Regions from separate parts of the Allobosea sp. P1_B10 genome, predicted to be linked through region 2. Evidence: predicted binding sites of a transcription regulator. Region 2 holds the regulator's gene; the other holds the start of a gene.
The links. Region 2 encodes PhoB, which activates phosphate uptake and scavenging genes when phosphate is short. Its sites were predicted from a motif close to TGTCATNNANCTGTCAT; they were not measured.
Positions count from the first base shown of each region.

Region 1: the regulator PhoB is predicted to act here: its motif matches at 3,104-3,120, upstream of AC1D2L_RS07365 (UDP-2,3-diacylglucosamine diphosphatase).

Region 1 is NZ_JBFTZP010000002.1:550,582-562,320, forward strand. It holds gene AC1D2L_RS07345 (DUF2798 domain-containing protein) at 1-230, opposite strand, end outside; gene AC1D2L_RS07350 (helix-turn-helix domain-containing protein) at 461-1,081, opposite strand; gene AC1D2L_RS07355 (DMT family transporter) at 1,198-2,121, opposite strand; gene AC1D2L_RS07360 (SDR family oxidoreductase) at 2,266-3,045, opposite strand; gene AC1D2L_RS07365 (UDP-2,3-diacylglucosamine diphosphatase) at 3,170-3,994, shown strand; gene AC1D2L_RS07370 (glycosyltransferase family 4 protein) at 3,994-5,106, shown strand; gene AC1D2L_RS07375 (cation:proton antiporter domain-containing protein) at 5,045-6,790, opposite strand; gene AC1D2L_RS07380 (AAA family ATPase) at 7,048-7,893, shown strand; gene AC1D2L_RS07385 (SixA phosphatase family protein) at 8,049-8,564, shown strand; gene AC1D2L_RS07390 (YcjX family GTP-binding protein) at 8,578-10,023, shown strand; gene AC1D2L_RS07395 (YcjF family protein) at 10,040-11,047, shown strand; gene AC1D2L_RS07400 (flagellar hook protein FlgE) at 11,227-11,739, shown strand, end outside.
Region 2 is NZ_JBFTZP010000003.1:34,520-46,258, reverse strand. It holds gene AC1D2L_RS07730 (dipeptide ABC transporter ATP-binding protein) at 1-582, shown strand, start outside; gene AC1D2L_RS07725 (polysaccharide deacetylase family protein) at 705-1,604, shown strand; gene AC1D2L_RS07720 (OmpA family protein) at 2,377-3,840, shown strand; gene AC1D2L_RS07715 (hypothetical protein) at 3,992-4,279, shown strand; gene AC1D2L_RS07710 (hypothetical protein) at 4,346-4,546, shown strand; TPP riboswitch at 4,633-4,736, shown strand; gene thiM (hydroxyethylthiazole kinase) at 4,816-5,601, shown strand; gene thiE (thiamine phosphate synthase) at 5,598-6,230, shown strand; gene phoB (phosphate regulon transcriptional regulator PhoB) at 6,423-7,121, opposite strand; gene phoU (phosphate signaling complex protein PhoU) at 7,261-7,980, opposite strand; gene pstB (phosphate ABC transporter ATP-binding protein PstB) at 8,032-8,832, opposite strand; gene pstA (phosphate ABC transporter permease PstA) at 8,895-9,785, opposite strand; gene pstC (phosphate ABC transporter permease subunit PstC) at 9,799-10,770, opposite strand; gene pstS (phosphate ABC transporter substrate-binding protein PstS) at 10,937-11,739, opposite strand, start outside.

The DNA of each region.
Region 1 (11,739 bases), on a different contig from region 2:
CAGGACGCGCGCCGCGCCGTGATCCGGCCGGCAACAGCGAAGGCGATCCGGCTGACGAACAGCGTCAGCACGAAGGCGATGGGCCAGGCGATGATGAACTGCTTCGGCCATTCGCGAAGCCAGAATTCGGTCGGCCCAAGCGCGATCATCGACATGATCCCCGACATGGACAGCGCCATCATGAAGGTTATCAGGATCTGGGCGATGAGGATGGTCTTGCGGTCTTGCATGTCGGTCTCTCATTGAGAGCATGGAGCACGACCGAGCCCCGGGCCCGCCACTGCACCATACCCGTGAAGGTTGATGCCGTGGGTCCGCCTGGGGCGACTTTTCCCGCTTGCGCGAGGGCCGGACTAACCGAACCGGCCTGAATCTTTTCGACGAGGTCTCGTAGGCTGCATAGCGCCGGCCGTCAAATCAAACGGCCAGCGGAAGACGGCAGAGCCGGGGAGGCCCGGGCCTACTCCATCACCGCGGCTTTGAGGATGCAGACCATCAAGGCGGTGCCGGGCTGGTCGCCGACGCAGCGCACGATGTGGCGGCGATCGCAGCGGTAGCGCAGCGTGTCGCCGGCCTTGGCGCGCTGGATGATGTCGCCGACTTCGACCTCGAACTCGCCCGATGTCACCGACAGCGATTCGATCGAGCCGCGCTGGTGGCCTTCCGAGTCGAGTTCGCCGCCCGGCTCGGCCTGGACCTCGTACCATTGCAGCCACTCGACGGTCTTGATCCAGCCGGTGATGGCGAGCCGGAGCTTGCCGTCCTCGGAGACCAGGATCGGAGTGTCGCTGCGACTGGTCTTCTCGATGAAGGGCTCTTCCTCGCCGCTGGAGAGGACGCGCTCGATCGAGATGTCGAGCGCCTGCGACAGGCGCCAGATCGTCGCCAGGGTCGGGTTGGTCTCGTTGCGCTCGATCTGGCTGATGATCGACTTCGCGACGCCCGATTGTTCGGCGAGCTCGGACAGCGAGAGGTTGTAGGCCTTGCGCAGGCGCTGGATCGTCTTGCCGAGCTGGCCGGAGATGATCTGGGCCCCCGAAGCAAGTTCGCGGCCGCCCCTCTCCTTGGTCTCGATACCCATGCGCTAAGCCCGTCTTGGAATAAGAGGTGTTTGTGAAAGCGAACAAACGTTTGTCCGAGCGGACAATGCCTCGGCGCGCCCGTCGCGGCAAGCCGTAGATCGACCGTAGATCGAACTCAGCGCGGCGTTACGGCTTCGCGTGTCTCGCGCTTGAGCAGGCCGAGCTGCCGTTCGCGCATGATCACGTAAATGCCCGAGGCAATCACGATGACGGCGCCCACGAGCACGGTCGTGGCCGGCCAGTCGTTGAAGAAGAACCAACCGATCGCCATCGCCCAGAGCATGCTGGTGTAATCGAAGGGCGCGATGAGCGAGGCATCGCCGTAGCGATATGCCTGCACGATGAATATCTGGCCGAGACCGCCGAGAATACCGGCCCCGACAAGCAGCATCGCATCCCAGGCATCGGGCATGACCCAGCCGAACGCGATCGTGGCGAGGCCGAGCAGCGATGTCAGCACCATGAAGTAGAAGACGATCGCACCGGTCCGCTCCGTCGCCGTCAGCTGGCGGATCTCGATGGCGGAGAAGGCCGAGCACGCCGCGCTACCCAGCGCGAGCATGGCGCCGATCGCAGGGCCGCCGCTGAGGCCGCCCACCAGAGCGGAGCCGCCCAGATAGGGGGACAGCATGAGAAGGACGCCGCAGAAGCCGACTGCGACGGCCGTCCAGCGATAGATGCGAACCCGTTCCTTCAGGACGACGGCGGCCAGCACGACCAGCAGAAGCGGCGCGGCATAGCCGAGCGCGACTGCGTCCGGCAACGGGATGAAGGCCAATGCCGAAAAGCCCATCGACATGCTCAGCGCGCCGAAGCAACTGCGCTTCAAATGGCCGCGCAGATTGCTCGTGCGCAAGGCGCTGGGAAATTCCGAACGCCAGGCCAGCCAGATGACCAGCGGGATCAAGGCGAAAAATGACCGAAAGCAGACGATCTGGCCGATCGGGTATTTTGCGGAGAGCGATTTGACCAGCGCCGACATCACCGTGAACGTCAGGGTCGAGACGAGTTTTAGGCTGATGCCGACGATAGGGGACAAGGTGCAACGCAGTGGCTTGAGCTGAGGTCTTTCAGAAGACCTCAGCGCTTAGACCACGCGAGTCCCACGTTTTAAAGCGTGAAACCTGCAACCCTGATAAGCGGCCGGCGGGTTGCGACGCGAGGGCCGCAACCCGTGCAACGCTCAGAACGTGCCGCGGAAGGCGCCGCCGTCGATCAGCAGGTTCTGGCCGGTAATGTAGCCGGCATGGGCGCTGGCCAGGAAGGCGCAGGCATTGCCGAACTCCTCGGGCGTGCCGAAGCGGCGGGCGGGAATGGTCGCGGTGCGCTGCTGCGCGATCTCGTCGGCGGAAACGCCCTTCTCGGCCGCCATCTTCGCGATCGGGCCGCGGATCCGGTCGGTGTCGAAGCTACCGGGCAGCACGTTGTTGATGGTGACGTTGGCATGCGCAACCTCGCGCGCCACGCCCGACAGGAAGGCCGTCAGTCCGGCGCGGGCGGCCGAGGAGACGTCGAGCCCGCTCAGCGGGGTCAGCACGCTGGCCGAAGTGATGTTGACGATGCGGCCGAAACGCCGCGCGATCATGCCGTCGATGACGCGCTGAACGAGTTCCAGCGGGGTCACCAGATTCTGAGCCACGCCCTCGAGCAGGCCTTCGCGCGTGACATCGCGGAACGGCTTGAAGGGCGGTCCGCCATTGTTGTTGACCAGGATGTCCGGATCGGGCGCCGCCGCCAGCAGCGCGTCCTGGCCGGCCGCGGTCGAGACGTCGGCGACGACCGCGATGACCTTTGCTCCGGTGCTGGCGCGAATCTGGCTCGCGGTCTCCTCGAGCGTTGCCGCATTGCGCCCGTTGATCACGACGGTGCAGCCCGCCTGCGCCAGCGCCAAAGCGGTGCCGCGGCCGAGCCCCTTGCTGGACGCGCAAATGATGGCCGTACGGCCTGCAATTCCAAGATCCATAATCATTCTCCGACGTCGCGTTGCCTCAGGCTCCAGCCAGAGCACGGATTCGTGGCTCCGTCATCAAAGCGCAATGCAAATCAGACACACGCCGGGGGCATCGCAACAGCAGAGGCAGCCGGGCATGAGCGACGAGGACGAGGCCAGGCAGGTTCGCAGCATCTTCATCTCGGACCTGCATCTGGGCACCCGCGGCGCGCAGGCGGAACTCGTGCTCGAGTTCCTGCGCGCCTATGATGCTCCGCAGATCTATCTTGTCGGCGACATCATCGATGGCTGGCGGCTGAAGAACGGCTGGTATTTCCCGCAGACCCATAACGACGTGATCCAGAAGCTGCTGCGCAAGGTGCGCAAGGGCTCGAAGCTGATCTACGTCACCGGCAACCACGACGACTTCCTGCGCGATTTCACGGGTCTCCAGTTCGGCGGCATCACGCTGGTCGACGACATCATCCACGAGACCGCCGACGGCAAGCGCATGCTCGTCATTCATGGCGATCTGTTCGACCTCGTCGTGCGCAACGCGAAATGGCTCGCCTTGCTGGGCGACTGGGCCTACACGGCCGCGCTCGCCTCCAATGCCGTAATCAACAAGGTGCGCCGGCTGATGCAGCTGCCGCACTGGTCGCTCTCGGCCTGGGCCAAGCTCAAGGTCAAGAATGCAGTCAACTATATCGGGGAGTTCGAGACCTGCCTCGCGGCCGAAGCGCGCCGTCACAGTGCCGATGGTGTCATCTGCGGCCATATCCACCATGCCGCCCATCGCGACATCGACGGGCTGACCTACATCAACAGTGGCGACTGGGTGGAAAGCTGCACGGCCTTCGTCGAGCATTTCGATGGCCGGTTCGAGCTGATCCGCTGGCCGCAGGACAGGCTCGAGGGTGTGGCGCCGGTCTCGACGGTGACCAAGGCGCGGCCTGCGCCGGCACTGGCCGAGGCGGCCTGATGCGCCTGCTCATCGCGACGGATGCCTGGCGACCGCAGATCAACGGGGTCGTCCGGTCGCTGGAGCGCATGGTCGAGGCGGGGCCTGCCTTTGGGGTGACCCCGCATATGTTGACGCCGGACGGGTTCCGGCAGGTCGGCCTTCCAAGCTATCCCGACATCCGGATTGCGCTCGCGACGCGACGGATGGTGGCCGAACGCATCGCCGAATTCCGGCCTGACCATATCCACATCGCGACCGAGGGGCCGATCGGCTGGCTGACGCGCGCGGTCTGCCTGGCGCAGAAGCGGGCTTTCACGACGAGCTACCACACGCGTTTTCCGCAATATGTCGCGGCGCGCTGGCCGATCCCGGAGAGCTGGAGCTATCGCTTCCTGCGCCGCTTCCATGGAGCTGCCGAGGCGATCATGGTCTCGACCGGCTCGGTCGAAGCCGAACTGCGCAGCCATGGCTTCGAAAAGATCGTGCGCTGGGGCCGTGGCGTCGACCTCGCCCAGTTCCACCCCCGACCCGACAGCGTGCTGGACCTGCCGCGCCCGATCTTCCTCAGCGTCGGCCGGGTCGCGGTGGAGAAGAACCTCGACGCGTTCCTGTCGCTGCGCCTGCCGGGCAGCAAGGTCATCGTCGGCGACGGGCCGGCGCGGGCCGACCTGCAGCGCGCCTATCCCGACGCGGTGTTCCTGGGCACCCGCGAGGGTGAGGAACTGGCGTCGATCTACGCCTCTTCGGATGTCTTCGTGTTCCCGAGCCTCACCGACACCTTCGGCATCGTACTGCTCGAGGCGGCGGCCAGCGGCCTTCCGGTGGCGGCGTTTCCTGTCCAGGGGCCCAGCGACGTCTTCGCCGGCAGCCAGGCGGCGGTGCTGAAGGAGGATCTACGGGCGGCAGCGATGGCCGCTCTTCGGATCCCGCGCGACATCTGTCTAGAGCTTGCTGCGGGCTATAGCTGGCAGCGCAGCGCGGCGCAGTTCTACGGCCATATCCGCGAGGTCGCGCAGAAAGCGGGGCCCGCGCCGCGACAGGCGCCCGTCGGTTCGCCCGATCCCGGCGTCACAGCCTTCGCGAGCGCGCGTGGCGCGGAAGGGCTCGCGTCGGGGCGCCTGCGGGCTTGAGCTCGGCGCGGAACCCGTCGCGGCGCTCGTGCACCGAGGCGATGACCAGGCCCATCGGAACACCCAACCCGACAAGCGCGGCCTCGGAGAGCTGAAGGCTCGCCTCTATGGTTTCCGGCACGGCATCGTTGACGCCGAGTTCGTAGAGGTGGCGCGCCTGGGCCGCGTCGCGGGCACGTGCGACGATGACGAGGTTTGGCTTCAGCTCGCGCGCGGCGCGCACGATCTGCTCGACCGCCTTGGCGTTGTCGATCGTGACGATCAGCGCCGTGGCCTCGTCGAGCCCGCAAAGGTTGAGGAATGCCGGCTGGGTTGCGTCGCCATAGAAGGCCGGTCGTCCGGCGCGGCGCTGCGCCGAGATCAGGGACGGGTCTGAATCAACCACGATATGCGGCTTGTTGTGTTCGTCGAGCATCGAGCCGACCAGCCGGCCGACCCTCCCGCCGCCGACCACGATGGCGCGGGCGGCATGATCGTCGGGCGGCAGGACCTTGGCCTCGTCCGGGAGATTGATCGGGGTGGCCAGCCGCATCGACCAGTTGCGGGCCATGCGTGCCAGTAGTGGCAGCGCGATCATGGTCAGCGACACGCCGGCCAGCACGAGGCTGCCGGCCTCCGGATCCAGGAGCTTTGCGGCGATGCCGCCGTTCAGCAGGACGAAGGCGAACTCGCCGCCGGGGCCCACCATGATCGCGGTTTCTAGCGCGGTCGCGCTGCTCAGCTTGAACCGGCGGGCGAGCACGAAGACGATCAGCGATTTGGCGCCGAGAAGTCCGATGGCGATGCCGAGGATGGCAAAGGGATGGGCAGCGAGTTGCGCCGGGTTCACGCTCATGCCGACGGTCAGGAAGAACACGCCGATCAGGAGCGACTTGAAGGGCTCGATCGTGACCTCGATGGCGCGGCGATATTCGGTCTCCGCGAGCAGAAGCCCGGCGATGAACGCACCCAGTCCCATGGAGAGACCGGCCGCCGCAGCGATCATGCCCGTGCCGAGCGCGGTCAGGAGCGTCGCCGCCATGAAGCTTTCGGAGGAATCGGTCGAGGCGACGAGGCGAAACAGCGGCCGCAGTGCCAACCGGCCGATCGCCACGATCGCGCCGATGGCCGCCGCCGCCTGGACCATGGCCTGCGCGAGGCCGGTCAGGAGCGAGCCGCCGCCATTCTGTGCGCCCAGGACGCTGACGAGGAAGAGCAGGGGGACGACCGCAATGTCCTGGCACAGCAGGATCGCGAAGCTGGAGCGGCCCGCAGAGGACATCATCCGCTTGCGGGCCGAGAGGAGCTCGACGACCATCGCGGTCGAGGAGAGTGCGAGGCCGAAGCCGATTATCAGGGCCGCGGCTGCCGGCTGGCCGACCAGGTACGCGACCGCGCCGATGGCGGCGGCCGAGAGCACGACCTGGCCGAGCCCGAGGCCGAAGACGAGGCGCCTCATCGTCATCAGTCGCTCGAAGGACAGCTCGAGCCCGATCACGAACAGCAGGAAGGCGACGCCGAGCTCGGCGGGCCCCGCCAGCGCCTCGGGACTGGAGACGGTTATGGCGTCCAGAAAGGGCACCGTGGCGGAGAAGCCGCCAAGGCCGAAGGGCCCGAGCAGGGCGCCGCAGGCCATGAAGGCCACGATCGAATTGACCTTGAGGCTCTTGGCGAAGGGCACAATGACGCCCGCTGTCGCGAGCACGACAACGGCGTCCTTGTAAACGGAAGGATCAACGGTTCCGGCCAAGACGAATCCAAACGAGTCGGGGATGAGAGAGCCCGCGAACTTTGCGGTTTGCGCAGGCTCAATACAACCGCCCATTGCATCGGCCCGCGACAAATCTGCCTTTGCGCATGTGCGTTTAGCGCGGACGCTTCGTGCCGGGCCCTGCAGGATTTTCGCTTCCCGCGTCGGCGCCCGATGGGCTAGCGTCGCCGCTGTCGATCAGAGGACTTTTCATGCGATTTGCCGGAACCGAGAATTACGTCGCGACCGAAGACCTGACGGTAGCCGTCAATGCCGCGATACGTCTGGAGCGGCCGCTGCTGGTCAAAGGCGAGCCCGGAACCGGCAAGACGGTGCTGGCCGAGGAGATTGCGGCTGCGCTCGGCGCCCCGCTGATCACCTGGCACATCAAGTCGACGACCAAGGCCCAGCAGGGGCTCTACGAATACGATGCGGTCAGCCGCCTGCGCGACAGCCAACTCGGCGACGCGAGGGTCTCCGACATCGCCAACTACATCAAGCGCGGCAAGTTGTGGGAGGCCTTCGTCTCAACCAAGCGGCCGGTGTTGCTGATCGACGAGATCGACAAGGCGGATATCGAGTTTCCCAACGACCTCCTGCTCGAGCTCGACCGCATGGAGTTCCACGTCTACGAGACAGGCGAAACCATTCGGGCAGCGCAGCGGCCGGTGATCATCATCACCTCCAACAATGAGAAGGAGCTGCCCGACGCCTTCCTGCGCCGCTGCTTCTTCCACTACATCCGCTTCCCTGACGCGGAGACGATGGCGGCGATCGTCGAGGTGCATTTCCCCGGCATCAAGAAGCGGATGATGGAGGAGGCGCTGAAGCTGTTCTTCGAGGTACGCGACGTTCCAGGCATCAAGAAGAAGCCGTCGACTTCCGAGCTGCTGGACTGGCTGAAGCTGCTGCTGGCCGACGAGATGACGCCCGAGATGCTGCGCGAGCGCGACCCGCGCAAGCTGATCCCGCCGCTGCACGGTGCGCTGCTGAAGAACGAGCAGGATGTTTCTCTGTTCGAGAAGCTCGCCTTCATGACGCGCCGGGAGAACCGTTGAGTTTCCGTCATTGCGAGCGAAGCGAAGCAATCTAGCGAGCTGCAGAGCTCTACGACGCCTGGATTGTTTCGCTTCGCTCGCAATGACGTTGATATCTGGTGGCCGATCTCGTCAAAGCGGCTTGCGATGATTAGGTTGGCGTGATGCGACGCCTCATGCTGCTCCGTCACGCGAAATCGAACTGGCCCGCGGGTGTCGCGGACCGCGACCGGCCTCTCGCGGCGCGTGGCCGCGAAGCAGCGCCGGTCATCGGGCGTTACCTCGCCGACGAACTCCTGTTGCCCGACCTCGTGCTGATCTCGCCCGCGCTGCGTACGGCCGAAACCTGGCAACTGGTGGCGCCGATGCTGCCCGAGAAGCCGGGCACGCATGTCGAGCCGCGAATCTACGAGGCCAAGACTGAAAGGCTTCTGCGCGTCGTTCAGGAGACCGAGCCCGGGGTCCGGACGCTGCTGATGATCGGGCATAATCCGGGCTTCGAGGAACTGGCGGCGCAGTTGACCGGCCATGGCGACCGCTACGCCTCCGCGCGTATGGCGCAGAAATATCCGACCTGCGGGCTCGCCGTGCTCGATTTCGCCGTCGAGGACTGGCGCGATGTCGAGCCGCGGGGCGGCAGGCTCGACCGCTTCGTAACGCCGGCTTCGCTCGGCGAAGGCCCCGACGAGTGAGCTGCGCAAACTCTTGAGCCAATCCTCCTATCTCGACGACGCCCGCAACGCGGCGCTGGCCTTTGGCGACAGCCTGCTCGGCCTGGCGCGCCCACGCCTGCGGATCGGCGTCACCGGCCTGTCCCGCTCGGGCAAGACGGTGTTCACCACCGCCCTGATCCAGAACCTGATTGAGAGCGCAAAGCTGCCGGTGCTGAAGGCCGCCACGGAAGGGCGCATCGCGCGCGTCCGGCTGGTGCCGCAGCCCGATCCGCAGATTCCGCGCTTTCCCTACGAGGCGCATCGCGCGGCGCTGAACGGGCTGGAACGTCGCTGGCCTGAGTCGACGCGGCGGATCTCGGAGCTGCGCATCGAGATCGACTACGAGCGCGCCAGCGGCTGGTTCAAGGGACCCGCCACCTTGACGCTCGACATCGTCGACTATCCCGGCGAGTGGCTGCTCGATCTCGCCTTGATCGGCCAGGACTACAAGGCCTGGTCGGCGCAGGCCGTGTCTGACGCGCGCAAACCCCATCGGCGCGCGGTCGCGTCGGCATGGCTGGCCGATCTGCCGGGACGCGATCCGTCCGGGCCGGCCGACGAGCTCTCGGCCGAGGCCGCCAGCACCGTGTTCAAGGACTATCTCGCTCGGCTGCGGGCCGATCCGGAAGCGGTGGCGGTGACGCCGCCGGGACGCTTCCTGATGCCCGGCGATCTCGAGGGCTCGCCGGCGCTGACCTTCGCGCCGCTCGATCTCGCGCCCGACACCGAACCTCAGCCAGGCACATTGGCCGGGCTGATGGCGGACCGTTTCGAGGCCTATAAGCGCGTCGTGGTGACGCCATTCTTCCGCGATCACTTCGCCAGGCTCGACCGCCAGATCGTGCTGGTCGATGCGCTGGCGGCGCTCGACGCGGGGGCTCCGGCGCTGGCCGATCTCGAAACCGCGCTCGGCCAGGCGCTTGCGGCTTTCCAGGTCGGGCGCAATTCGTGGCTGACGAGCCTGTTCTCGCCGCGGATCGAGCGCGTGCTGTTTGCCGCGACCAAGGCCGACCATGTCCACCATACCAGCCATGACCGGCTCGCGGCGGTGATGGCCCATCTCGTGGGGCGCGCCGCCGGGCGTGCGCAGGGGGCGGGTGCACGCGTCGAAACGATGGCGCTGGCCGCCGTGCGCGCGACCCGCGAGGTGCGGATCAAGTCCGGGCGCGAGGAACTGCCGGCGATCGCGGGCGTGCCCGAGGCCGGCGAGGTCGTCGACGGCGAGGTCTTCGACGGTCTCAGCGAGGCCGCGATTTTTCCCGGCGAGTTGCCGGAGCGTCCCGAGGCGATCTTCGACCCCGCCGCGCGCTGGCAGATCCGCGCGCCGCGCTTTCGGCCGCCGCTCGTCGTGCCCGATGCAGGGGGACGGACCCAGCCGCCGCCGCAAATCCGCCTCGACCGGGCGCTCGAATTCCTTATCGGAGACCGGCTGGCATGAGGGAGGCGCGCGCATCATGAGCAAGGCACCCCGCGCCGTTCGTCTCGACGCGCCCGTCTCGGATTCCGCCGAGGCCTGGCAGCCTCGCGCGAGCGGGGTCGCGATCCTGCCCGAGAGCGAGCCGATCGACGCGATCGAGCCCGCTGCTGTCCCGGTTGCCCGGCGCCGCTTTTTATGGGGCACGCTGTTCGTGGCCGGGCTCTCCGGTTTCCTGACGCTGTTGATCGGCGTTTGGGCCGAACGCACCATCGTCTCGCTGATGAACCAGAACCCGGTGCTGGGTTATGCCGCGCTGGTCTGCGCCGGGATCGCGCTGCTGGCGCTGCTGGTGATGCTGGCGCGCGTGCTGCGCGACATCCTGCGCGAGCGCAAGGTCGAGGCGCTGAGGGCCCGTGCCGTCGCTGCACTTGCGGGGGGGACGCTGGATGAGGGCAAGGCCATCGCTGGCGAGTTGATCGGGCTCTATGCCTCGCGCGCCCAGACCGCCAATGGCCGCGCCGCACTGAGCGAAACCATGCCGCAGCTGTTTGCGGCGCGCGATGTGCTCACGGTGGCCGAGCGCAGCCTGATGCTGCCGCTCGACACGGCCGCGCAGGCGCAGATCGCGCAGGCAGCGCGACGCGTCTCGCTGGTGACGGCGGTGAGCCCGCGGGCACTCGTCGATGTTCTGTTCGTGCTGATCGCCTGCGCGCGCCTGCTGCGGGCTATCGCCGGGATCTATGCAGGGCGGCCGGGCACGCTGGGCCTGCTGCGGCTGGCGCGCCAGGTGCTCGGCCATCTCGTCGTGACAGGCGGTATTGCGGCTGGCGATGCGGTGATCCAGCAGGTCGTTGGGCAGGGGCTCGCGGCCCGGCTTTCGGCCAAGCTCGGGGAGGGCGTTCTGAACGGCCTGCTCACGGCCCGTATCGGTCTGGCGGCGATGGCGGTGTGCCGTCCGCTGCCCTTCGTCGAGGCGCAGCCGCCGTCCCTCGCCGATGTCGCGGGCGACCTGAGCGGCTGGCGCGGGTCCACCCCCGAGACCTGATCGCCTCGGCAGATTTTGCCGGTGGCGGGGATTTCTGCCCGGTCGAAACCGCCGCGAAGCGCTTCGGAAACCATGCAACCCACTGATAAATAATGACGCACTGCATGGCATGAGCCGTGCAGTGTTTGCCTCGAAGTTGAGGGCTGCCCAATCAGGGCGCCGGTCGAGGTGAGGGTCTAATGGGTGTCTTCAGTGCGTTGACGACGGCGGTTTCCGGGATGCAGGCGCAGTCCTATGCGCTCGAGAACATCTCCGGAAACATCGCCAATTCCAGGACGGCCGGATTCAAGCGCGTCGACACGACCTTCGCCGACCTGGTGCCGGATTCGGCACTGAACCGCCAGGTGTCGGGCTCGGTCGCCGCCTACAGCCAGGCGACCAACACCATCCAGGGGGACCTGACGGCGACCCGCATCGACACCAATGTCGCGATCAATGGCGACGGCTTCTTCGTGGTCGACCAGCGTTCGAGCGGTGTCGGCGGAAGCACGCAGTTTGCCAACAGCAACCTCTACACCCGGCGCGGCGACTTCGACTTCGACGCCAATGGCTACCTCGTAAACGGCTCGGGCTACTACCTGAAAGGCCTGAAGATCGACCAGGTGACGGGCCAGCTCATCGGCACGCAGCCGGATGTGCTGCGGATCACCAAGGAGCAGTTTCCGGCAAAGGCGACGGCCTCGATCGAGTAC
Region 2 (11,739 bases):
TTCGTGCTGCTCGATGGCGAGCACGTCATGAGCGCGGGCGAGCGGCCCCACAAGATCACGACCCGCGTCCAGACCATCTTCCAGGACCCGTTCGCCTCGCTCAATCCGCGCATGCGCATCGGCGACAGCATCAGCGAGGGACCGGTCGCGCATGGGCTGGTCAGCCGGGCCGAGGCCGGCGAATACGTCCGGCAATGGCTCGCAGCGGTCGGGCTCGATCCCGCCTTCGCCACCCGCTACCCGCACCAGTTCTCGGGCGGACAGCGCCAGCGCGTCGCAATCGCCCGTGCGCTCGCCATGCAGCCCGATGTCGTGATCTGCGACGAGCCGGTCGCCTCGCTCGACGTGTCGATCCAGGCGCAGATCATCAATCTCCTGATACGCTTGCGCTCGGAGCTCGACCTGACGCTTATCTTCATCTCGCACGACCTCTCGGTGGTCCGTCACCTCTGCGACCGGGTCGCGATCATGTATCGCGGCAAGATCGTCGAGAGCGGGCCGGCTGGCGAGGTCTACGACCATCCCCAGCACGACTACACCAGGCGGCTGCTAGCAGCCGTGCCCGTGCTGCCAACGGGGTGACACCGACCCGTAGCGTCATTGCGAGCGGAGCAAGCAATCCAAGGGGACTCAAGCGCTCTGCCGCCTCCGGATTGCTTCGCTACGCTCGCAATGACGAAAAGCAGTAGCAAAGGAGCCTTCCGATGACAGACGCCGTTCTTGAACCCTGGCAGTGGCCGGAGGAGACGTGGCGCGGCAAGGTCGATCGCGTTCGCGCCGGCCAGAACCTCAAGCCGGCCCAGTGGCCCAACGGCGCGCGCTGCGCGGTCGCCCTGTCGTTCGACGTCGACCACGAGACCAATGAACTGCGCGACGGCGGCAAGTCGGTCGGCCGCCTGTCCTGGGGCCAGTACGGCAACCGCGTCGGCATGCCGCGCATCCTGGAGCTGATGAAGAAGGAGGACATCAAGGCGACCTTCTTCGTGCCGGCCGTAACCGCCCTGCTCTATCCCGACGAACAGCGCCGCGTCGTCGCGGAAGGCCACGAGATCGGCCTGCATGGCTGGATCCACGAGGTCAACACCGCCGTGCCGCCAGTCCAGGAGCGCGAACTTCACCTGCGCTCGGCCGACACGCTGGAAAAGATCACCGGCGTCCGTCCGGTGGGCATGCGCACGCCGTCCTGGGACTTTTCCGAAGTCACGCTCGCGATCGAGCGCGAGCTCGGGTTGCTCTACGACAGCTCGCTCTTCGCCGACGACGATCCCTATGAGCTGATCGAGAAGGGCGAGCGCACCGGCATCGTGGAGCTGCCCGTCGAGTGGATCCGCGACGACGCGGTCTACTTCAACATGAACCGCTTCCAGGCGCTGCGGCCCTATACGGCGCCGGAGACCGTGTTCGACATCTTCAAGCGCGAATTCGACGGCGCCTACGAGGATGGCGGGCTGTTCCTGCTGACGATGCACCCGCACATCATCACCTATCGCTCGCGCCTCTGGATCCTCGAGAAGCTGATCGAACACGCCAAGGCCAAGGGCGATGTCTGGTTCGCCAGTCATGCCGAGATCGCGGCCTATGTGAAGCAACAGGCCGGCCTCTAAAGGCCTGCCCGATCGGGCGCGGCAGCGATCCTTCGGGAACCGCGCCCGATTTCAGCCGTTTTCGGTTCACGACGGGTTCAGCGCCACCGGCGCTCGATGGCTCGACCTGAAACCGGAAACGGATCTCATGACACGCACCAAGAACTGGCTCCTGATCGGCACCATGCTGCCTGCCATCACGTTGGCGCAGGGCGGATTTGCCGCTCCGCCAGCACCGGTGGCCGTCCAGATTGCCCAGGCCCCACCTGCCCCCGACGATCAGCCGGGACAGCCCAGGCGCGAACGTCCTCAAGGCGCGCCCCGCGCTCCGGGAGGCCCTGCCGGCCCCGGCGCAGGCCCTGGCGCAGGCCCCGGCGCTCCTGCCGGTCCGCGCGCAGCGCCGGGCCAGCCCGTTGGCCAGCCGCCCGCGATACAGCGCCCCGTTGCTCCCGCGGTTCCCAATGCAGCGCCTCCCGCCGCACCGCGCCCGCCGGCTGCCGCCCCGCCCGCCCCGGCACCCGCCCAGGTCGCGCCAAGGCCGACGCCCGCACCGCCCGCAGGGGCCGAACCTGGCCTGCGGCCAGGCCTGCCACGCACGCCTGGCGCGGAACCGCGCCGTGCGTCGCCGCCCGCGGCTGCCCCAGCCCCGGCCCCAGCCGCGCCGGTTGCTCCCGTAACGCCGGCCGTTCCGGCCGTGCCGCGCGCTGCCCCTCCCGCGCCCCAGGCCGCTCCCGGCCAGCCGCCCGCAACACGCCCGGCCCCGGTTCAACGCCAGCCCGGCGCAGAACCGGCCATGCCGCGTCCCGTGCCGCCGATCTCCGCGCCGGCAGGCCAGCCTCCGGCGGCCCGGCCCACTCCGGCTCCCGGCCAGCCCTCTGCGCTGCCGCCAGCCCCGCCCGCACCGCGTCAACCCGGCGCAGCACCGGCGATGCCGCGTCCGGTGCCGCCGATCACGGCTCCCGGCAGCGATGCCACCGGCGCGCGGCCGCAGCCGCTCCCCGGCCAGCCGCCCGCTCCCCCGCCTCCTCCCGGAGCGGCAGGGGTCGATGGCGCCACCGGCCGGCCTGTCCCGGTGCCCGGGCAGCCCTCGGCGCTGCCGCCACCACCAGCCCCGCAGGCCCAGCCCGGAGTGCAGCCCGGCATGCCGCGCCCCGTTCCGCCCGTCGCGGCGCCTGGCCAGATGGCTCCTGGGCAAATGGCGCCTGGGCAGGCGGCGCCCGGGCAGATGGCTCCAGGCCAGCCCCCGCTCCCCGGCCAGGTTCCCCCGCCCGACCGGCAGGGTCGCCGCGGCGGCATCGGGCTTGGCGGCGCGGCCGCGATCGGTCTTGGCGCCGCCGCGATTGGCGGCATCATGGCGACGCAGGGCGCGGAGCGCTTCGAGGATGTGCGCGGCCGCCGCGAGGAACGGCGAGAGGGTGACGTCACCATCATCCGCGAGCCCGGCCGCACGATCATCCGCGACGACGACCGCACGATCATTCGGCGCGACGAGACGCAACGGTTCCGCGATCTCGGCATCGACCAGCGCGTCGAGCGCGGCAATGGCGAGACGCGCTCGGTGTTCGAGCGTCCCGACGGCACCCGCATCGTCACGATAACCGACGAGGATGGCCGCCTGATCCGGCGGACCCGCCAGATGCGCGGCGGCGAGGAGTTCGTCATCATCGACAACACGCGTCGCGACCGGCCCGAGCGCTTCTCGGACGAGGTCGTGGTGTTGCCGCCCCCGCCGCTGCCGATGCCGCGCGAGCGCTATATCGTCGACGCTGAGCGCGCCGATGAGCGCCTGCTCTACGAGACCATCACAGCGCCGCCGATCGCGGCGATCCCGCGGCGCTATACGCTCGACGAGGTCCGATACTCACCTGACCTGCGTGCGCGCATGCGCAGCGTCGATATCGACACCATCACCTTCGAGAGTGGGTCCTGGGTCGTCGGCAACGGCCAGGCACAGCGGCTGTCGCTGATCGCGGCATCGATCCGGCAGGCGCTGCAGGCCGCGCCCAACGAGGTCTTCCTGATCGAGGGCCACACGGATGCGGTCGGCAGCGACATCGACAACCTGTCGCTGTCGGACCGTCGCGCGCAGGCCGTGGCCGAGATCATGACGCGTGACTTCGGCGTGCCGCCCGAGAACCTGACGACACAGGGCTATGGCGAGCAATACCTCAAGCTGGCGACGCAGGACGCCGCCCGCGAAAACCGCCGCGTCACACTGCGGCGTATCACGCCACTGCTCACCGGCCAGAGCCGCTGAGAACCTTGGGGAGCGGCCGCTTTGGCCGCTCCCTTCGGCTTTGCCCTCTCAGGGAACCGCAGCGGTATATCCCGGTTGATATCCTAGCGCCCCGGTACCGCGCCGGAGCCCTGTGAAAGGAGCCGAGGTCATGCGCATGCATAAGAGGTTCTTGATCGGTTCACTCCTGCTTGGCCTCAGTGCCGGCGGCGCTGTCGCGCTGGAGCAAACCCGCATTGCCCAGGCCGACCCGGGAACCAGCCTGCAACGGCAACGCGCCCCGGGCATTCCGCTTGCTCCCAGTCCCGGCACGGTCGCAGAACGCGAACGCGCCTTGGGCGATACGGCCCAGCCTTCGCCGCCGGCGCGGCCACGCAATGTGCGACAGGCCAGCAACCCGTCGCAGATCGAGCGTGACCCGCCGATGCCACGCGGCGTGCCCTCGATCATCGCGCCCTAACCGAGCGTTTCGATTTACGATTGCGAAAGATGTCCCTCCTAGCCTGCCGGGCAGGAGAGCCTGACCATGAGCGATTCATCCCTCGCCATCGCGCAAAGCGCCATGGCGACGCGTGCAGCTGCGACACAGCAAGCCCTGCAGACCGAAATGCTGCGCCAGCAGGCCGCCAGCGACCAGGCGGTGCTCGAATTGCTCGAGCAGAGCGTGGCCCAGCAGAAGGCAACGCTCCCGGCTGGCCAGGGCGGCGCCGTCGACATCTCGGCGTGAGCCTGCGGCATGCCCGGCTTGCGGGCCGGCGATCGATCCTGCAGCATCCGCCGGTTGCACCCGCGCGACTTCGCGCCTAGTTTCTCCGTCGTTCCGAGGGGTGCTCGCAAGAGCTGAGATGGTCGCAGGGCCAAACCCGTCGAACCTGATCCGGGTCATACCGGCGGAGGGACTGGAACGCGGCTTACCTTTGGCGTGGCCGCTTAACAGCGACTAACCCGCTCAACCAACCCGGATCTCCTGAACCTTGGACCAAGGAGGAGATCCAGATGAACGTCCCCACCACCACAGACCGGCCAGGCCAGATGACGGCACAGCATATCGATGCCGCCGGCGCTGCCGCCATTCTCGCCCGCGTCGCGTCGCAGCGCCCGCGCGTGCAATGCCTGACCAATACGGTCGCCCAGAACATCACCGCCAACATGCTGCTCGCCTTCGGCGCGATCCCATCCATGGCGATCCATGTCGACGAGGTCGCGGCGATGGCGCGCGGCGCCGGCGCGATCCTGATCAATATCGGCACGATCAATGCCGAGAGCGAACTCGCTATTCCCAAGCTGCTAGAGGCGGCGCGCGATCACGGCAAGCCGCTGGTGTTCGATCCCGTCTTCGTCGAGCTGTCGCCGCTGCGCCAGCATGTTTCGCGCGAGGTCCTGAAGCTTCGTGATGTCGTGGTCCGTGGCAACGCCACCGAAATGGCGGCGCTCGGCTCGGCGCTCGACGATGCCCGCGAGCGCAACCTGACCTGCGTCACCACCGGCAGGGTCGACCTGATCGAGGGCGCGTCGGGCCAGTATCGCGTCGCGCATGGCCACCCGCTGATGACCAAAGTGACCGGGGTCGGCTGCGCGGCCGGCGCCCTGATCGCAGCCTGCTGCGCCGTCGAGAGCGATTTTGCCCGCGCGGCGGCGGCGGCGCTGATCGCTTATGGTATCGCCGGCGAGATCGCAGCCCAGCGCTCCAGGGGCCCCGGCAGTTTTGGCGTCGAGCTGATCGACGCGCTGGCCGCCATCGATGAAGCGACGCTGCGTGCGGGCATGGGAGAACAACAGTGAGCGTCGATATCCTGCTTTACGGCATCGTCGATCCGCAGATCGGGAGGGGTCGGTCGCTGGCAGAACTCTCCGCCGCTGCGGCTCGTGGCGGGGCCACGCTGATCCAGTACCGCGCCAAGGACGCCTCGACCCGCGAGATGGTCCGCGAGGCGCGAGCCATCAAGGCGGCGCTGGCTGGCACAGGCGTGCCGCTATTGATCAATGACCGCATCGACGTCGCGCTGGCCTCAGGCGCGGACGGCGTCCATGTCGGAGCCGACGACATGGAGCTTGCCGATGCGCGCCGCCTGCTCGGCGAAAGCGCGATCATCGGTGCCACGCTGAAAAACGCCAGCGAGTTGCCCTATCGCGGCTCGGCGCGGATCGACTATGCCTGCATCGGCGGAATCTTCGCGACGGTCCACAAGGACAATGCCGACGCACCGCTCGGGCTCGATGGCTATGCCGCGCTGCGCGAACAGGCCCGCACGGTGCTGGGCGCGCTGCCAATCGGCGCGATCGCGGGCATCACGGCGCAGAATGCGGCGAGTGTGATGGCAGCGGGAGCAGACGGCATCGCCGTGATCGGCGCGGTGTTCGGCGGCGATGATGTCGAGGGCGATACGCGCCGGCTGCGCGCGGCTCTCTGAGCGACGCACCACCGTCATTGCGAGGAGCGCAGCGACGAAGCAATCCAGCAGGGCGTAGCGCTCTACAAAGACTGGATTGCTTCGCTGCGCTCGCAATGACGACTCAGCCGATCAGACAGAGTTTTGACCGTCGTCACGGGTTCCGGGCTCGCCCCTGTGGGGCACCCCGGAATGACGACGGAGGCTGTGCCCTCAGCTGCGCGCAAACGTCTCGTCGAAGGCGTAGCCTGAGCCCCGCACCGTGCGCAGCGGGTCCTTGGCGTCGCCCGGCGTGATCGCCTTGCGCAGGCGCCCGACATGCACGTCGACCGTGCGCTCGTCGATATAGACGTCGCGGCCCCAGACGGCGTCGAGCAGCTGGGCGCGCGAATAGACGCGGCCGGGAGCCTGCATCAGGAATTCAAGCAGCCGGAACTCAGTCGGGCCCAGATGCAGCTCTGTACCGGCGCGGCGGACGCGGCGGGTGGTGCGGTCGAGTTCGAGATCGCCCGCCGTCAGCAGCCCTGCGACATGGCCGGGCTTGGCCCGGCGCAGCAGCGCCTGGATGCGCGCGATCAGTTCCGGCAGAGAGAACGGCTTGACGACATAGTCGTCGGCGCCGGTCGCCAGGCCGCGCACGCGCTCGGTCTCCTCGCCGCGTGCGGTCAGCATGATGATCGGTACGCGCTCTGTGTCGCGGCGGGTCCGCAGGCGCCGGCAAAGTTCGATTCCAGACAGCCCCGGCAGCATCCAGTCGAGCAGGACGAGGTCGGGCGTGTGGTCGCGAAGGTGCAGTTCGGCGTCGTCGCCGCGCGCGACGCTGTCGACCTCAAAGCCTTCGGCCTCCAGGTTGTAGCGCAGCAGGAGCGTCAACGGCTCCTCGTCCTCGACGATCAGGATGCGTGCGGGCATGGCGCGTTTCCGTTTGAAGACTTGACGTCATGGTCGGGCTTGACCCGACCATCTCTGGACCAATGCAATTCTGTCATGAGATTCTCGGGTCTGCGCTTCGCTTCGCCCGAGAATGACGCGTCCGCATTGGCCGTACGTATCACCGCCCCGTGACGGCCTCGACGCTGATGTCTGTGGTGTCGATCTTCGGGCGATTGAGATCGAGCGACTCGCCGGTAACCAGATAGTGGATGGTCTCGGCGATGTTGGTGGTGTGGTCGCCGATACGCTCGACGTTCTTGGCGCAGAACAGGAGATGCGTGCAGAAGGTGATGTTGCGCGGATCTTCCATCATATAGGTCAGCAGCTCGCGGAAGAGCGAGGTGTAGAGCGCATCGATCTCGCCATCACGGTGCCAGACCTCCAGCGCCTTCTGCTCATTGCCGGCGGCATAGGCGTCGAGAACGTCCTTGAGCTGGGCCTGCACCAGGCGGCTCATATGCTCGAGGCCGACCACGGCGCGATGCGGCGGCTGGAACTGGCCGGAGATAGCGACCGCGCGCTTAGCGATGTTCTTGGCGAGATCGCCGACGCGCTCGATGTCCGAGGCGATGCGGATCGCCGAGATCAGCTCGCGCAGGTCGTTGGCGAGCGGCTGGCGGCGCGCGATGGTCAGCACCGCCCGCTCCTCGACATCGCGCTGCAGGTTGTCGAGCCGCTGGTCGGCGGCGATCACCTTCTGCGCCAGGGTGGTGTCGCGACGCACCAGCGCGACGGTGGAATCGCCGAGCATGCGCTCGGACATGCCGCCCATCTCGGCAAGGCTGCGGCGCAGCGATTCCAGTTCGGCGTCATAGGAGCGGACGATGTGGTCGGACATGGCGTTATTCCCTTGGCGGCGCGGGCTGGAGAGCGGATCGTCTGGAACGCTTCAGCCGAAGCGGCCGGTCACGTAGTCCTGCGTCTGCCTCTTATGCGGGTTCATGAAGATGGTGTTGGTCGGCGCGAACTCGATGACCTCGCCGAGATACATGAAGGCGGTGTACTGCGAGATACGAGCCGCCTGCTGCATGTTGTGGGTCACGATGACGATCGTGAAGTCGGTCTTCAACTGCTCCAGCAGGTCCTCGATCTTGCCGGTCGAGATCGGGTCCAGCGCCGAGGTCGGCTCGTCGAACAGGATGACCTCGGGGCGCTGCGCGATGGTGCGCGCAATGCACAGCCGCTGCTGCTGTCCGCCCGACAGGCCCATGCCGGAGGCCTTGAGCTTGTCCTTGACCTCGTCCCAGAGCGCGGCGCGACGCAGGGCGCCCTCGACGCGGTCGTCGAGCTCGGATTTCGGCGGCTTCTCGTAGAGGCGGATGCCGAAGGCGACGTTGTCGTAGATCGACATCGGGAAGGGCGTCGGCTTCTGGAAGACCATGCCGATGCGCGAGCGCAGCTCGTTGACGTCGATATCGTTGGAGATGACGTTGCGCCCGTCGAGCATGACCTCGCCGGTGGCCCGCTGCTCGGGATAGAGCGAGTAGATGCGGTTGAAGATGCGCAGCAGGGTCGACTTGCCGCAGCCCGAGGGGCCGATCAGCGCCGTGACATGGCGGTCGCGGAAATCGAGGTTCACGCCCTTCAGGGCCTTGTGCTCGCCATAGTAGAAATCGAGGTTCTTGACCGCGATCCGCACCGGGGCTTCGGCATCGAGCGTCTGCGGGGAGAGTTCAAGGGTCGAAAGCATCGACAGGTTCCTTCAGATCGGACGCGACGGGGTCTGACGTCGGGCTGTTGTTTTGCGGCGGCTTATCTGGAGCCGCGCACTATGCGGCGGGCGATGAGCGAGAGCACGAGGATCGAGACCGTGATGATCAGCGAGCCCGCCCAGGCGAGCTGCTGCCAGTTCTCGTAAGGGGCCGAGGCGAACTGGTAGATCGTCACCGGCAGGTTGGAGACGCCGCCGACCAGCGAGGGCGAGAACCAGAAATTGTTGTTCAGCGCGGTGAAGAGCAGGGGCGCGGTCTCGCCGGCGATGCGGGCGAGCGCCAGCAGGATGCCGGTGACCATGCCCGATTTCGCGGCGCGCCAGGTCACCGAGGTGATCACGACGGAGGGTGGGGCGCCGAGCGCGGCACCGGCCTCGCGCAGCGGCGCCGGGACCAGACGCAGCATGTCCTCGGTGGTGCGCACGATGACGGGGATCGCGATGATGCCGAGCGCGACGCCGCCGGCCCAGCCGGAATAGCCGCGGAAGGGCTCGACCAGCACGACATAGACGAACAGGCCGATCAGGATCGAGGGCGCCGACAGCAGGATGTCGTTGACGAAGCGGATCAGGTTGGCGAGCTTCGAGCCGCGGCCGTACTCGGCGAGATAGGTGCCCGCGAGCACCCCGATCGGGGTCGCGACGACAATGCCGAGGAAGGTCAGCACGACGGAGCCGACGATGGCGTTGGCGAGGCCGCCACCTTCCGAGCCCGGCCCGGGCATGGTCTGGGTGAAGGTCGCGGCGGAGAGACCGCCGATGCCCTTCACGACCAGCATGCCGAGGATCCAGAACAGGACGAAGATCGCGACGAAAGTGAAGCCGGCGGCGGTGAGCTTCATCAGGCGGTCGGCGGTGCGGCGCGACTGGCGCACGCGGCCCCAGGGGGCATGCGGCAATTCGCGGACGGTGGAGGGTGTCGTCATGCTCATGATCGGCTTCCGCTCAATAGGCCTTGACGCGCGAGACGAGGATGCGCGCGATGACGAGGACGACGAAGGTGACGAAGAACAGGATGCAGCCGAGCGCGATCAGGGCGTTGAGCTGCAGGCCCATCGCCTCGTTGAACTCGTTGGCGATGCGCGAGGCGATGGTCGAGCCTGGATCCATGATCGAGGCCGAGAGCCGGTTGGCGTTGCCGACCACGAAGGTCACGGCCATGGTCTCACCGAGCGCGCGTCCCAGCCCCAGCATGATCGCGCCGATGATCGAGACACCGGCCTGCGGCACGAGCACATGGCGCACGACCTCCCAGGTCGTGGCGCCGATGCCATAGGCGCTCTCGCGCAGCACGGAGGGGATCTGCTCAAGCATGTCGCGGGTGATCGAGGCGATGAAGGGGATGATCATGAAGGCGAGGATGAAGCCGGCCGTGAGAATGCCGAGCCCCGAGGGCGAGCGCGCATAGAGCACCGTGCCGACCAGCGGGATGCCCTCGACGATGTTCGAGAGCGGCACCTGCACATAGGCCGCAAACAGCGGCACGAACACGAACAGCCCCCACATGCCGTAGATGATCGACGGCACGGCTGCGAGCAGCTCAATGGCGGTCGAGACCGGCTGCTTGAACCAGGGCGGCGCGAGCTGCGTGAGATAGACGGCGATGCCCAGCGAGAGCGGGACGCCGATGACCAGCGCGATCAGCGCGGTGGCGAGCGTGCCGACGATGGCGGGCCAGGCACCGTACTGGTCGTTCTGGGTGTCCCAGACGCTCGAAGTGATGAAGCTGAGGCCGAATTCGCGGAAGGCCGGCCAGCCGCCGATCACCATAGAGAGCATGATGCCGGCGAGCAGCACGAGCACGAGCAGCGCCGCCAGGAAGCTGGCATTGCGGAAGACGAGGTCGAAGGTGCCCTTCGGCGTTTTGCGCACGGCCGGGGCGGGTGATCCGGTCATCATCTGTGTCACGGCGGTCATCCGCTGGTACTCCGGTCTCGTCGGTTAGATAGGCGCAGGCAGATCAACCATCAGGCAAACCGCCTCCAGGCCTCGTGCTGAAACACCGCGGCGCGGCTCATCAGGTAAGGGCTGAGAGCGTAGGCGGCGAAGCGGGTGTCCCCGCTTCGCCCTGGCACGTCAATCCTCAGAAGATCGGCTTGCCGGTCGGGTCGGTGACGCCCTTCCAGGCGTTGCGGACCTGGTCCTTCACGGCGCCCGGGAGCGGCACGTAATCGAGATCGAGGGCGAGCTTGTCGCCGTTCTTGTAGGCCCAGTCGATGAACTTCAGGGCAGCCTGGGTCTCTTCCGGCTTGTCGGGCTTGGCATAGACCAGGAGGAAGGTGGCCGAGGTGATCGGCCAGGCCTGCGCGCCCTTCTGGTTGTTCAGCGAGATGCCGAAGCCGGGAGCCTCGTTCCAATTGGCGTTGGCAGCGGCGGCCTGGAACGACTTGTCGTCGGGGGCCGGGAAGTTGCCGTCGGCGTTCTGGACCAGGGCATGCGAGAGCTTGTTCTGCTTGGCATAGGCGGATTCGACGTAGCCGATCGAGTTGGCGACCTGCTTCACCGAGGCCGAGACGCCCTCATTGCCCTTGCCGCCGATGCCGACAGCCCACTGGACCGACGCGTTGGCGCCGACCTTGGACTTCCAGTCGGCCGAAACGCGAGAGAGATAGTCGGTGAACACGAAGGTCGTGCCCGATCCGTCCGAGCGGTAGACGGGGTTGATGTTGGCGTCGGGCAGGGTCAGGCCGGAATTGATCGCGGTGATCTTCGGGTCGTTCCACTTCTTGATCGTGCCGAGATAGATCTCGGCGACGATCGGGCCCGTGAGCTTGAGCTTGCCGGGCTCGACGCCGGCAATGTTCACGGCGGGGACGACGCCGCCCATCACGGTCGGGAACTGGATCAGGCCGGACTTCTCGAGGTCATCGCCCTTGAGAGGCGCGT